Regions from separate parts of the Mesorhizobium sp. CO1-1-11 genome, predicted to be linked through region 3. Evidence: predicted binding sites of a transcription regulator. Region 3 holds the regulator's gene; each other region holds the start of a gene.

The links. Region 3 encodes LexA, which represses DNA repair genes until DNA is damaged. Its sites were predicted from a motif close to TGTTCNNNNTGTGTTCNG; they were not measured.
Region 1: the regulator LexA is predicted to act here: its motif matches at 2,406-2,423, upstream of LB554_RS05930 (ATP-dependent helicase).
Region 2: the regulator LexA is predicted to act here: its motif matches at 1,838-1,855, upstream of LB554_RS16000 (DUF3072 domain-containing protein).

The regions. Positions count from the first base shown of each region.
Region 1 is NZ_JAIUHE010000004.1:142,875-147,668, forward strand. Features, by position in the region: gene LB554_RS05930 (ATP-dependent helicase) at 1-2,365, opposite strand, end outside; gene LB554_RS05935 (glucose/quinate/shikimate family membrane-bound PQQ-dependent dehydrogenase) at 2,623-4,794, shown strand, end outside.
Region 2 is NZ_JAIUHE010000012.1:108,822-113,615, reverse strand. Features, by position in the region: gene LB554_RS16015 (EF-hand domain-containing protein) at 1-125, opposite strand, end outside; gene LB554_RS16010 (DUF4112 domain-containing protein) at 502-945, opposite strand; gene LB554_RS16005 (YidB family protein) at 952-1,419, opposite strand; gene LB554_RS16000 (DUF3072 domain-containing protein) at 1,595-1,804, opposite strand; partial or broken gene LB554_RS15995 (hypothetical protein) at 2,302-2,505, shown strand; gene LB554_RS15990 (class I SAM-dependent methyltransferase) at 2,634-3,248, shown strand; gene LB554_RS15985 (aromatic ring-hydroxylating oxygenase subunit alpha) at 3,386-4,447, shown strand; gene LB554_RS15980 (amino acid ABC transporter ATP-binding protein) at 4,687-4,794, opposite strand, start outside.
Region 3 is NZ_JAIUHE010000022.1:100,297-105,090, reverse strand. Features, by position in the region: gene LB554_RS23975 (ComEC/Rec2 family competence protein) at 1-753, shown strand, start outside; gene lexA (transcriptional repressor LexA) at 747-1,490, opposite strand; gene LB554_RS23965 (GntR family transcriptional regulator) at 1,890-2,663, opposite strand; gene LB554_RS23960 (ABC transporter substrate-binding protein) at 2,813-3,799, shown strand; gene LB554_RS23955 (ABC transporter ATP-binding protein) at 3,858-4,637, shown strand; gene LB554_RS23950 (ABC transporter permease) at 4,643-4,794, shown strand, end outside.

The DNA of each region.
Region 1 (4,794 bases), on a different contig from region 3:
AGGCGCCATAGGGGCTCTGTCTTCCCGCCCCCTGGCCGCCGCCACGGCCGGATGCGAACGAGCCGCCGCCATAGGGATTGCCGTAGCCGCCATAGGAGTTGCCGGCTTCGGCGACCTCGACATGGGCTTCCGGCAGTTCCTCGAGGAAGCGCGACGGGATGGTCGATTGCCAGAGCCCGTGGATGAGGCGGTTGGAGACGAACCAGATATGCAGGTTCTTCTTGGCCCGCGTCAGCCCGACATAGGCGAGACGCCGCTCTTCCTCGAGCCCCGAGCGGCCGCCTTCGTCGAGTGCGCGCTGATGGGGAAAGAGGCCTTCTTCCCAGCCGGGCAGGAAGACGGTCTCGAATTCGAGGCCCTTGGCCGAATGCAGCGTCATGATGGAGACGGCATCGAGCCCGGCATTCTGCTCGGCATCCATGACCAGCGCGACATGTTCGAGGAAGGAGCGCAGCGATTCGTACTCCTCCATCGAACGGATCAGTTCCTTCAGGTTCTCAAGCCGCCCGGGGGCTTCCGCCGAGCGGTCGTTCTTCCACATGTCGGTGTAGCCGCTCTCCTCGAGAATGGTCTCGGCGAGTTCGGTGTGCGGCGTGGTTTCCAGCGCCTTTTGCCAGCGTTCGAAATTGGCCGCGACCTCGCGCAGCGCGGCGCGCGGTTTCGGCTTCAGCTCGTCGCTTTCCGCCAGTGTACCCGCCGCCTCCAGCATCGGGATGCGCAAGGCGCGCGCGGTGTCGTGGATCTGGCGGATGGTCGCTTCGCCCAAGCCGCGCTTGGGCACATTGACGATGCGCTCGAAGGCGAGGTCGTCGGTGCTGTTGGCGACGACGCGGAAGAAGGCCAGCGCGTCGCGGATTTCCATGCGCTCGTAAAAACGCGGACCGCCGATGACGCGGTAGTTAAGGCCGAGCGTGATGAAGCGGTCCTCGAAGGCGCGCATCTGGAAGGACGCGCGGACCAGGATCGCCATGTCGTTCAAATTGTGCTTCTGGCGCTGGTAGGCCTCGATGGTCTCGCCGATGGCGCGGGCTTCCTCCTCCGAATCCCAGGCGGCGTGGACGTTGACCTTGCCGTCCTCCGGATCGTTGCGGTCGGTGAACAGCGTTTTGCCGAAACGGCCCTCATTGTAGGCGATGAGATGGGAGGCGGCGCCCAGTATGTGCGCGGTCGAGCGGTAGTTGCGCTCCAGCCGGATGATGGTGGCGCCCGGAAAATCCTTGTCGAAGCGCAGGATGTTGTCGACCTCGGCACCGCGCCAGCCATAGATCGACTGGTCGTCATCGCCGACGCAGCAGATATTGACTTTGTTTTCGCTCACGGGCTGTTCCGCGCCTGCCGGCGCGGGCCCTCCGCGGGGGCCTCGCAACGGCTCGGACGCCCGGTCGGGCTTGCGGCCTTCGGCCGAAACTGTTGATTCGTCCTCTGGAGTTGCGGGTCTATAGCTAGCCGCTTCCGTTCTACCTGAAACACCGGAAAAACTTGGAACGCGCCCACCCGGAGAACCACTTCGCGCTGGTTGTGGTCCGCTCGGCCTCTGCGCCAGAAGCCGCAGCCACATGTATTGGGCGGTGTTGGTGTCCTGGTACTCGTCGACGAGGATGTATTTGAACCGCCGGTGATAGTCCTTCAGCACATCGGGATTGGCGCGGAGGATGCGGATCGGGTGGCAGAGCAGATCGCCGAAATCGCAGGCGTTCAGCGTCTGCAGCCGCTCCTGATAGGCCTTGTAGAGCTCGCGGCCCTTGCCGTTGGCGAAGCTGCGCGCATCGCCTTCGGCGATATCGGCCGGACCCTGGCCCTTGTTCTTCCAGCCGTCGATCATCTGGGCGAACTGTTTCGCGGGCCAGCGCTTGTCGTCCAGGCCCTCGGCCTGGATCAGCTGCTTGATCAAGCGCACGACGTCGTCGGTGTCGAGGATGGTGAAATCGGACCTCAGGCCGGCAAGCTCGGCGTGGCGGCGCAGCAGCTTCACCCCGATCGAGTGGAAAGTGCCGAGCCACGGCATGCCCTCGACATTGCCTTCGCCGATCAGGATGCCGATGCGCTGCTTCATCTCGCGCGCGGCCTTGTTGGTGAAGGTGACGGCCAGGATCTGCGAGGGGAAGGCCCTGCCGGTGGCAAGGATGTGGGCGATGCGGGTGGTCAGCACGCGCGTCTTGCCCGTGCCGGCGCCGGCCAGCACCAGAACCGGGCCTTCGGTGGTCTCCACGGCCAGCCGCTGCTCGGGATTCAAGCCCCTGAGATAGTCGGGCGCATTGTTTTGGCCGCCGCGGGCAGCCATGGCGCGCGCGGCAATGCCCGACGGGGCCGTGGGCCGCGCATTGGGTTCGTCGAAAAAGGGCATGTCTTCGGAAAAGCCGGACATCTCCCCCGAATGTAGTGATTCGGGAGGGAAAGACCAGAACTGTCTACGTTTTGTTCCGGCAAAGTGCCCGATACGGCGGCTTCACCGATATGGGAACCGCCGTTGTGGAACAATCCCAGGCGGAACGAGGTTGCTGCCCGCGGGTCCGCGACCTACGCTTGACAGGCGCCGCCGTCGGGAGAAAGTTGCACGGGCAACACGCAATGCCGGGTTGCCCTAGCCCGCCCCATGCGCGCAACAGTCGAAGGAGTATCATCTTGGCTGTCACCATCACCTCCCTCATTCTGTTCCTCATAGGCCTGGCGCTTGGCGCCGGCGGCATCTGGTTGGCTTCGCTGGGCGGCAGTTGGTACTACATCATCGTCGGTCTCGCCTTCTTGGTCGCCGCCTGGCTGCTCTACCGGCGCCGTTCCACGGCGCTCTGGCTCTACGCGGCGATCGTGCTCGGCACGCTGGCCTGGGCGGTCTGGGAAACCGGCTTCGACTGGTGGGAGCTCGGCCCGCGCGGCGGCATCATCGTGCTGGTGGCGTTGTGGCTGCTGACGCCGTGGGCGCGGCGCGGCCTTGCCGGTCCGGACGGGCGAGCCCCTTTGATCCTTGCCGTGCTGGCATCGCTGGCGGTGGCCGGCTATTCGATGACCACGGACCCGAAGGACATCGGCGGCGCGCTCGACACCGACAAGGTGATCCCCAACGCCAATCTCGGCGGCGATGTGCCTGCGGGCGAATGGCACTATTACGGGCGCACGCAGTTCGGCCAGCGCTATTCGCCGCTCGACCAGATCACGCCGGAAAGCGTCGCCAACCTGAAGCCGGCCTGGACCTATCGCACCGGCGACGTCAAGGGCCCCGACGATGTCGGCGAGACCACCTATCAGGTGACACCGCTCAAAGTGGGCGACACGCTCTATATCTGCACGCCGCACAACTTCGCCATCGCCGTCGATGCGGCGACCGGCAAGGAGAAGTGGCGCTACGATCCCAAGATCAAGCTCGACAAGGACCGCCAGCACCAGACCTGCCGGGGCGTCTCCTATTATGCCGACGCAGCGGGCGCCGCCGGCCAGCCCTGCGCGGCGCGCGTCTACCTGCCGACCTCGGATGCGCGGCTGATCGCGCTCGACGCCGCCAACGGGCAGGTTTGCCCGGCCTTCGCCGAGGGCGGCACGCTCAATCTGTTGACCGGCATGCCGTATCCGAAGTCGGGCTATTACTACTCGACCTCGGCGCCGCTGATTGCCGGCGGCAAGATCATCGTCGGCGGGGCGGTCAATGACAATTATTCGACGCAGGAGCCGTCCGGCGTCATCCGCGCCTATGATGCGAGCAGCGGCAAATTGCTGTGGAACTGGGATTCCGGCAATCCGGACCAGACGACGCCGCTGCCGGCCGGCCAGACCTACACCGCCAACTCGCCCAACATGTGGTCGACGCCGAGCGCCGACGAGAAGCTCGGCCTGCTCTACGTGCCGCTCGGCAACCAGACGCCGGACCAGCTCGGCATGGGCCGCAGTGCCAATGTCGAGAAATTCTCCTCCTCGATCACCGCCCTGGACCTCAACACCGGGCAGCTGAAATGGGTACGCCAGACCGTGCACCATGACCTCTGGGACATGGACGTGCCGGCGCAGCCGAGCCTGGTCGACATCACCAAGGCCGACGGCTCCGTGGTGCCCGCGCTGGTCGGGCCGACCAAGCAAGGGGACCTTTATGTGCTCGACCGGCGCACCGGCGAGCCGGTGATTGCGGTCAAGGAAGTGGCGGCGCCCGGCGGCGCCGTCGAGGGCGACCACACATCGCCGACGCAGCCCGCGTCCGACCTTTCCTTCAACCCGCCGCCGCTGACCGAGCATGATATGTGGGGCATCACCATGTTCGACCAGCTGGCGTGCCGCATCGCGCTTCACAAATTGCGCTATGAAGGCCGCTACACGCCGCCCTCGCTGCAGGGATCGCTGGTTTATCCCGGCAATTTCGGCACGTTCAACTGGGGTGGCGTGGCGGTCGATCCGGTGCGGCAAGTGATGTTCGGGATGCCGACCTATCTTGCCTTCACGTCGCGGCTGGTGCCGCGCGCCGACGTGCCGCCGCCGGGCGACACCAAGGGCAGCGAGCAGGGGTTGAACCGCAATGACGGCGCGCCCTATGCGGTGGTGATGGGACCGTTCCTGTCGCCACTCGGCATTCCCTGCCAGGCGCCGCCCTGGGGCTACGTCGCGGGCGTCGATCTTCGCACCGGCGCGATTGCCTACAAGCACCGCAACGGCACCGTCTACGACATGACGCCGCTGCCGTTGCCGTTCAAGGTCGGGGTGCCCGGCATTGGCGGGCCGATGATCACCGCCGGCGGTGTCGCCTTCCTGGGTGCCGCGGTCGACGACTATCTGCGCGCCTACGAGCTGACGTCAGGCAAGCAGCTCTGGCAGGCG
Region 2 (4,794 bases), on a different contig from region 3:
TCGTCCGCCGTCCGATCCTGGGCTGGTGATGCGGGCTTGGGAACATCCGCCGATTGCGCAAAGGCGGACGGGGCGAGCATAGCGAACGCGGCCGCCAATACTGTAGTCGTGAATGCTCGTGTCATTGGGTTTCTCCATTAACTGCCACGCCGACCACCCGGCGTGCTGTCCAAACCAGCAGCTCGGTTCATGGTTCCTAGGCATCGGGCGCAAAAGCGGTATAGCTCCGATCACCTCAGCAAAGCGCTGGCTGTCTTTGTCGGAATCGACCTTACCGATCACCTGATCGCTGCGCAGATTTGCCAGCGGCGCAACAAAGATCGGTCTTCACCGATTTTGCCGAACTCATTGAACCCACATCGACAAAGGTGGCGCAGATTCCGCAGCCAGTTCCGAGAGTGCGGCTGGATGAAACATTCCAAGTTGGCGGCAACGGCATCGTCTCCGGCCAACACCGGCCGCTTCCCGGTCGCGAACGCCGCATGGGTGATGCCCTGCGAACTACCGTTCAGCAACCTGACGGCTTAGATGGCCACGAAGCAGGCGGATGTTGCGGTTGTTCGACTTGTAGTAAACATCGAAGATCGATCCGAGGACGGGCACGCTTCCCAAGACGGTATCAAACAGCACATTGGCCAACATCCGAGCAACCAACAGCTTCCCAGCGCCGCATTTGCGGGCTCGCAGCACAATGTAAGCCGAGATCAACCCGGTTGCTGTATCTCCCAGCACAGGCACCAGGCCTACCAGAGCATCCAGTCCGAACCGAATTGGCGTACTCGGGATTCGCCAGCGCGAATCAAGCAGCACTGCCAAGAGCTCGGCGATTGCCCTCGCAGTCTGGCGATCCACAATAGGCGTTTCGCTTGTCCCTACTTTCCGGCTGCCATTGCTCGCTCGATCCAATCTCCTCGGTTTCGCACCTCTCCAGTCCGCTTCCGTCATGTGGAATTAGCTTTGTATCGGCCGGGAAGGCACGTCGTCGAGCAGGTTGGGCTGGTCTGGAGCATTTGTTCGGTCGTCTGCTGGGAGGGTGCCGTCTGGGGTCATCTGGTTAACCGCGTCGGGCAAATCCCTGGTGATCCTTGCAATCAGCTCCTCGCGCGAGAGGCCGGTCTGGTGGGAGAGTGCTTCCAGCGTCGGCGCATCGATCGCCGTTACCACCTCGTGCGGCTCGATCGGCTGGTTCGGCCCGGTGCCGACCCAGGAGTCTACCTTCGACCCGGCACCTGCGTTTCTAAAGCGGTCGAGAATATCGCCGAGCGCCGTGCCGGATACGCCCTTGGACACCTGGTCCAGTATCCCGCCCTGGGGATTATTGGGATCGCCCGCTCCGCGGATCGCCTCGGCAATCTTGTCGCGGTTTTGATAAGCCAGAACCCCCAGCATAGCGATCGCAAGTCTTCCTAGATTGGCCACTCGTTCCTCCTGTGGTTTCGAATATGGAGAAGGTCTCGCCTTGCCAAAAGTTCCGCGATTGCCAGCAATATCAGGAAGGGCTTGGCAATCCCGACCCGCTCCCCAGCCGACTATGAGGCCTGCCCGCGCGAGATGGAAGGTCGAGGCGGTAAAGACAGAGCGCCCGAGCTGGTGCTTAAAGTTTCAGCTTTGCCCTTAGTGCATCTATGCGCTTGGAGGCCTCTGCCTTGCTGAGGTTGTCTGCAATGCTTTCCTGATCCTCAGCCTGCTCACACAGGGTTTTCAGATAAGACGCTTGGGATGGGGTCATCGGGTCGTCACCACTCACCCATTCGTCGGGTTCTTTCTCGACGTTTGCATCGGGTTTTGCGCGCGAGTCTTCCATTGCGATCTCCTGTCTTGGCATGGGGAATGCATTTGATCTTGTTTTGTTCCACCTGCTTGTTGCGGCCGTCATGAGCGCAGAGCCCGAGCATGCAGCCGCATCGTTTCCCCACTTTCGAATGGATTCACAACGAGGGCACAAGCCATCCACTACTCGTGTCCTTTCGCGACTTCCGGGTGGTCACCGCCGACTCCGACATCGCAGGAGCACGCAGGCTCGCTGTGCGGGTACTTGCGCTGCACGCAACCGGCCTGGTTGGGATGACGAGGCTATTCCGCGCCGTCGTCGCTGGATCATGCGCCACCACCGGTGCTCATGGCGCGCTTGCCACCATCGTAGGCCTTGAAGACCAGCCGATAATATCCGGGCGACGCTTTCCGCTTTGGAAGCCATTGCCTTCAACCATCGGAAAACCTGTCTCACCTCGTGAGCCGGCGCGCGGCCGTTCAGCGCTATGCAACCGCACTCGGCTTCGTTCTCCCCCGTGTTGGTCCCGGGGAGGCGCGCTGCTCGGACAGGCGATCGGCGGCGACACAGAGCACGGTGATCGGTGCCGCTGGCGGCGCCCTGATCAGTGCGGTGGTCGGCTCCGCCGCAACGCCGCAGCGGCGCGAAGACCAGCTCTGCCGCCACCAGGAGTGCTACGGGCGCATCGGCACCGCACCCTGTGACGACCGCGCCATTACAACCGCAATTACTGATTACGAGATTGCTTGGCTGGAGGGGGCAGCATCTCCTTCAGCTCCGCGACCGTGAAAGATTGAGGACGTCATCTTTTCCGCACTTCGTGCTGCTATATTTTGCTTAGGCGGACAGGAGGAGGTCGATAATGACTAGCTTTGCTGGCGCCCTGAGGAATCGCGGCAAACACGTTGCCAAGCGGTTGCTTCGCTACGACAGCCGCAACTGGCTGCGCATACGCCAGATCGAGGCCTTTACCGCGTTCATCGAAGCGGCCAACCGCAAGTCGCGAGATGTGATCGAGATCTCGCCAGGCTGGAACCGCTATTGGCGGGCGCTGTGCCCGGACTATCGCGCGGTGGACTTTCCAGACTTCGACATCTGCCGGGATCGGACCGAGGAGCAATATTCGATCGTCATCGCTGACCAGGTGTTGGAACATGTGCAGCGCCCGCAAGCGGCCGCAGCCAACATCCACGCCATGACCAAGCCCGGCGGCTGGGCGATGGTGGCCACACCCTTCCTGTTCCGCGTGCATGCGCGCCCGCATGACTACAACCGTTGGACGCCAGCGGGGCTTAAGCAGCTAATGGTCGAAGGCGGCTTCGCCCCGGACGACGTGCAGGCCTTTGGTTGGGGCAACAAAGCCTGCGCCAGAGCCCATATTGGCGGTCCTGTTAGGGCGTATGGGCTATGGCGAGACTTAACCAACGACGACGAATATCCGCTGATGGTGTGGACCTTCTCCAAAAAGCGGGTTTGAAGCCCGCTTTAGGGGCAGATATCAGCATGATTTTAGAGCAGCCGAGTTGGGACCGCGCAGGCTGTGCGCAGCAGAGCCAATTCCCTTGCGATGTCGCCCCACTTACGACAGGATTGCAGCAATTCGAGGGTTAGCCTATGACGCCAGACACCTTGCGGCCCAACCACCTGCCACTCGACACTCCGCCCGTGCAATACCTTAATCTGGACCCTTCGCTTTATGTCCGGGATGATATCTGGCAGCAGGAACGGGGCAACATTTTCGCGCACACCTGGCAGTTCATGGGGCCAGTCGCCTCGGTCGCGACGTCCGGTCAATACCTTGCCATCGACATCGCCGGTACGCCGATCTTCGCCATCCGGGGCCGGGACGGGACCTTGCGCGGATTTAAGAACGTCTGCCGCCACCGGGGGGCGAAACTTCTGGCCGATGGCGAGGGCAAATGTGGGCTGATCGTTTGTCCCTATCACAAATGGTCCTTTGCCGACACCGGACGGCTGGTGCAGGCCCCATGGTATGGCAAGGATCCCGCGATCATCGCCGAGGACTGGCCGCTGGAGACGGTGCAATTGTCCGAGTGGCGCGGGCTGCTCTTCGCGGCACTCGACCCGAAGGAAAGTCTTCTGGAGCAACTTGGCTCTCTGCCCGCCGAACTGGCGGACGAGCCGTTGGAGACCTATGCCGCCACCGATCAGGCCACCGTCAGCTTTGCGGCGAACTGGAAGATCTACACCGACAATTTCGTCGAAGGCTACCACATCCCTGGCACGCATCCCTCGTTCTACGCTGCCATCGACTTCGAAGCTTTCCAGACCACTGCCCATCCCGGTTATGTCCGGATGACCGCACCGCCGAAAGACGGTCTATTCTATCGCGGTAAATGGCTTTGGATGTGGCCGAACTGGACGCTGTCGCTTTTCGATGGCGGCATGAACGTTAGCCGGATCAACCCGACCTCACCGCATCACACAGACCAGCACTACCATTTCTTCTTTGCCGACACCTCTGCAGAAGCAACCGAGAGCAGGGCGAAATCCGTGCAAGGCACCCTGGCCGTGGTACGCGAGGACTACTCCATCTGCGCCGATACGCATCGCAACTATGCCGCAGGGGCCTATAGCTCCGGCCCACTCTCGGGGCGGCATGAGCGGGGAGTGCAGTATTTCCAGGAACGGGTCGCTGCGGCACTGGGGCTGTGACCGCCCCTGGCGTCCTTGTCCGCCGGATAGTGCTCCGGCTCGGCGCACGAGAGCCCCCGGCCAGTCGAGGGTATAGGGCGGGCAAGATAAGACGAACCCTTGACGGCTGGAACGGGGTCGATAGCGGACTGTCCGATTGTCTGATGAATGGGCCAGAAAGTTGACATTCCGCTCCGGGGCCGGCAGTGGACTTTCCGTCTCCCGCATTTCAAATCGAAACGCAGCCAGTTCCAAGATGGCTAATGCTTCAAAATCTGGCTAAGGAACAGCTTGGTTCGGTCGTGGCGCGGGTTGCCGAAGAACGCGTCGGGCGTGCCCTCCTCGACGATCTGTCCGGCGTCCATGAA
Region 3 (4,794 bases):
TCGGCGTGGATATCGGAGCGCTCTCCGGTCGATGGAGTCGGGCTGATTTCGCAGCAATCCGTGCTGCTGGTCACCGTCGCGCTGGTTATCGCGACGATGGCGACGACATGGCTGCGGTTCGCGGCGCTGCCATTCGCGCTTGCCGGCCTGTTGACTGTGTCGCACACGCGCGCGCCCGATGTGCTGATCTCGGAAGATGCGCGGCTGGTCGCGCTGCCGATCGGCAATGGCGAACTGGCCGTCAACCAGGAACGTCCGAACGAATTCGCAACCGACAACTGGAAGCGCGCCCTGATCTCCGAAACAATCGTCAAACCGGAAATGTTCGACACGACAGACGGGCAATTCGATGTTGCCAGTCCCACCGACCTGCCGCCAGGATCGCCTTTCTACTGCCGCGAAGGCCTGTGCCTTGCCAGGCACCCTTCCGGCGCGATCATTGCCTATGTCGAGGACCGCAAGACCACCTGGAAAGCCTGCGCTTTCGCCGACCTGATCATCGTCAATGACGCAACCGCCTATGACGTCTGCCACAATCCACTGGTTCTCGTCGTCACCAAACGGCAGCTCGCCCGCAAGGGAAGCGCTGCCGTCTTCTTCAATCCCCAGTCGGCCACGACCCGGGCCGCGATCGCATTCGCCGTCGACGGACCATACCGGCCCTGGCACGAACAGCGAAAATTCTCACGCGAGGCGAGGGGGCTGCCGCCGTACAAAAAACCCGACAAGCCCGATGGCAAGCCGGCTCAGTAGCGCCTGATCAACCCGACCAGCTTGCCTTGTACCTTGACCCTGTCCGGCCCGAAAATGCGTGTTTCGTAGGCTGGATTGGCGGCCTCGAGCGCGATCGAAGCGCCTTTGCGGCGGAACCGCTTCAGCGTCGCTTCCTCTTCGTCGACCAGTGCCACGATAATTTCGCCCGGGCTTGCCGTGTCGGCATTGCGGATAATGACCGTGTCTCCATCGAAGATACCGGCCTCGATCATCGAGTCGCCCTTGACCTCCAGCGCATAGTGCTCGCCGCCCATGATCATGTCCGGCGGCACCGAGATCGAATGCGTCTGATGCTGGATGGCATCGATCGGCACACCGGCGGCGATACGGCCCATGACCGGGATGGACACGGCTGAAACCGCATCGTCGTCGTTGCCGGCCGCGGGCAGGCGCGAAGGCGCAGCGGCCGGCCTGATCTGGCGTCCGGCGCTGCCTTGGCCAAGGCTGCCTTGGATGATGCTTGGCGAGAACTTCTTTGCCGCATTGAGGCCCGGCGCGATCGAGTCCGGCAGCCGCAGCACTTCCAGCGCGCGTGCCCGATTGGGTAGCCGGCGAATGAAGCCGCGCTCCTCCAGCGCCGTGATCAGGCGATGGATCCCCGACTTGGAGGCAAGATCGAGTGCTTCCTTCATCTCGTCGAAGGAAGGCGGTATCCCGCTTTCCTTGAGCCGTTCGTGGATGAACATCAGCAGTTCATGTTGCTTGCGTGTCAGCATGGCGGCCCCCAAGACATTGAACGAAAGGTTGAACCAGAATCGAAAAAACAAACCCAGAACAAACACTATCTGTTCCAGTTGTGTTCTGCAACCGTTTAAAGTTTAATGAATTTGTTAAGGGGTCGGAAGTTTTTTGCCCGCGACGGCGGGCAGCAACCAGCCCTTTCCGCCATCGGCAGGCGCATTGAAATCGTTTTGGTTAATGGCCTGTGGCCCATCCGCCGACGAGGCTTTGGCATCAGCTAGTTGGAAGGTTCTCCTCGGGGGGACGTATAATTCGCGGAGCCATTATTCGCGGAACGAAACGAAACCAAAATGCCAACGATTGGTAGCTTCGGGCGGCCATGGATCCGGGCGTTCGGCGCACCGGCCAGCGCGTTCGAATAGGCGTCGCTGAGGTTATCCCGAACCCGCCTTCAAGCTGCCGGCGCGAGCGGCGTATCTGGTAGCGCCGCTGTCTTCGCTGTGGACATAGACGTGCAGTGTGTAGCCGATATGCGCCGTCATCAGCGCCTTGGCCCGCTCGATGTCACGGTCGAGCGCCGCTTCCATGATCGCGGTATGGTGTTCGATCGCAATCGCTTCGCGCAGCGCTTCGATTGCCTCTTCATAGCCATCCTTGAGGCCGGCCGCGGCCCGCAGTGTCGGCGCCAGACCAAGAAAGCGATGATGCCGGCGCAGCTGATCCGAGATCGTCGAGCGGAACCGCAACAGCCAGTCGCATGTGGCGGCGCTCAGCAGCGCCGCATGGAAGGCCTCGTGGTTCTCGTCCCATCTGTCGACGGCCGCGTCCGAGGGATCGTCGACCGCCGTCTTGCAACGCGAGAGCCGGTAGTAGGCGGTGACCACGGCATCCTCCCACTCCCTGCCGCCTTTTTCCATCGATTCGAGGAACAGGGGTATCTCGACCACCATCCTGGCGCGTGCCAGATCCTCCAGCTCGGCCCGCGACACCGGAGCCACGGCAAAACCACGATTGCTGATGGCGGTGACCAGGCGTTCGGCCTCGAGCCGCGACAGGGCTTCGCGCAACGGTGTCCAGCCGACGCCATAGGTGCCGCGCAGCGCACTCAGTTTGAGCGGGGCGCCGGGCATGAGGCGCGTGGTCAGGATGTCGCGCCGCAACAGCTGATAGGCGGCTTCCGTTTTTGTGGAACTCGTTTCATCCCGCATGGTGATCAATCCGTCGTCTGGCGAAAGTATATATGATATTGGGTCACAGCAACAATTATATATAATGTTTGACACAGACCGGCGGACTCACCATGATCGCCGTAGCCGCCGCGTTTCCAAGCGGCCCTGATCAAATCTGGGAGGAAATGATGTTGAAGTCGAAATCCGCTTGGTTGTCGGGCTTGGCCCTGGCAGGCGCATTGATGGTCAGTGCCGGCAGTGCCGCGGCCGATCAGATCCGTATCGGCATTGCCAATTTCGGCGAGCATCCGCAATTGAACGCCGCCATAGCCGGCTTCAAGAAGGCGCTGACGGATAACGGCTTCGTCGAGGGCAAGGACGTCGTCTACACGGAGAGCCACACCAATTTCGATGCGTCGCTGGTGCCGCAGATGATCGCCAAGCTGCAGGCCGAGCAGCCCAAGCTGATCTACACCATCACCACGCCGGTCTCACAGATCGCCAAGAAAGCGCTCGCCGGTTCCGGCATTCCGATCGTTTTTGCCGCGGTCACCGATCCGGTGGCGGCCAAGCTGGTGCCGTCATGGGACGCCGGAGACGAAGGCATGACCGGCGCCAGCGATCTGCAGGACGTCGCCGCGGTGATGGCCTTCACCAAGAAGCTGCTGCCGAACGCCAAGCGCTTCGGCGTGCCTTATAATCCCGGTGAGGCCAATGACGTTGCCTTGGTCGAAAAGATCAAGGCGGCGGCACCGGCCGCCGGTTTCGAGGTGGTGGAGGTCGGCATCGACAACGTCAATGACATCCAGCAACGCATCGCTTCGCTCGCCGGCAAGGCCGACGTGATCTACGGCCCGGCCTCGAACCTGATCCAGCCGGCGATCGCCGCTGTCTCCGCGGCCGCGCGCCAGGCCGGTATCCCGGTCGTCAACTCCGATGACAGTGCGGTCCGTAACGGCACCGTGCCGGCGAGCTTCGCGGTCAATTACACGCAGGTCGGCGTCAACGCCGGCAACATCGCCGCCGAGATCCTCAAGGGCAAGGATCCCAAGACGATCGCGCCGTCGCGCCCGGCCTACAAGGACCACATGGCAACGATCTCGCGCAAGGCGATGGCCGCGTTCGGCATCGAGATACCGGCTTCAATGGCCGATTGCGGCTGCATCGTCGACTAACATCGGAACTGCCGGGGTGACGGCGTCGGCGCCGCTATCCCGAGGTCAGGGAGAAACGATGCTCGAGATTCGATCCGCGCGCAAAGTGTTCTACAAGGGCCAGGCCGACGAGAAGGTCGCGCTGGACGGTCTCAGCCTGTCCTTGGCCACCGGAGAGTTCGGCATCGTCATCGGCTCCAACGGGGCCGGCAAGAGCAGCATGCTCAACGCCATTTCCGGCGCCCTGATCCTCGATTCCGGCCAGATCCTGATCAACGGCGCCGACGTGACTGCAATGCCGGTGCACAAGCGCGCCGCGAAACTGGCGCGCGTGTTCCAGGACCCGATGCGCGGCACCGCCGCCAGCATGACGGTTGCGGAAAACATGCTGCTGGCCGATTTGCGTAGCCAAAAGCGCACCTTGCGCCCGGGGCTGAACACCACCCGGCTTGCGTCCTACAGGGAACGACTGTCGATACTGGGTCTCGGTTTGGAAAATCGTCTCGACACGCGCGTCGACCTGCTCTCCGGCGGGCAGCGGCAATCCTTGTCGCTGATCATGGCGGTCGGCGGATCGCCGGACTTGCTGCTGCTCGACGAGCATACCGCGGCCCTCGACCCGCGCACGGCCGAAATCGTCATGCAAGCGACCGTGCGCGCCGTCAACGCGCTGAAACTGACGACTTTGATGGTGACCCACAACATGCAACACGCCGTCGATTATGGCAGCCGGGTGATCATGCTCGATGCGGGCCGGGTGCTCCTGGAAGTCGCCGGGCAGGAGAAGGCGAGGGTCACGGTTATCGATCTGATCGGCCATTTCTCGGTCAAGACCGATCGCATGTTGCTGGCGAGCTGATCATCATGGGGTTTGTTGGGGACGTTCTCACCAGCTTCGTCGCGATCATGCCGGTCACCCTGGCGCAAAGCCTGATCCTGGCCTTTGTCGTGCTCGGGATCATGATCCCGTTTCGCATGCTGAATTTTCCCGATCTCACCAGCGAAGGCGCTTTTCC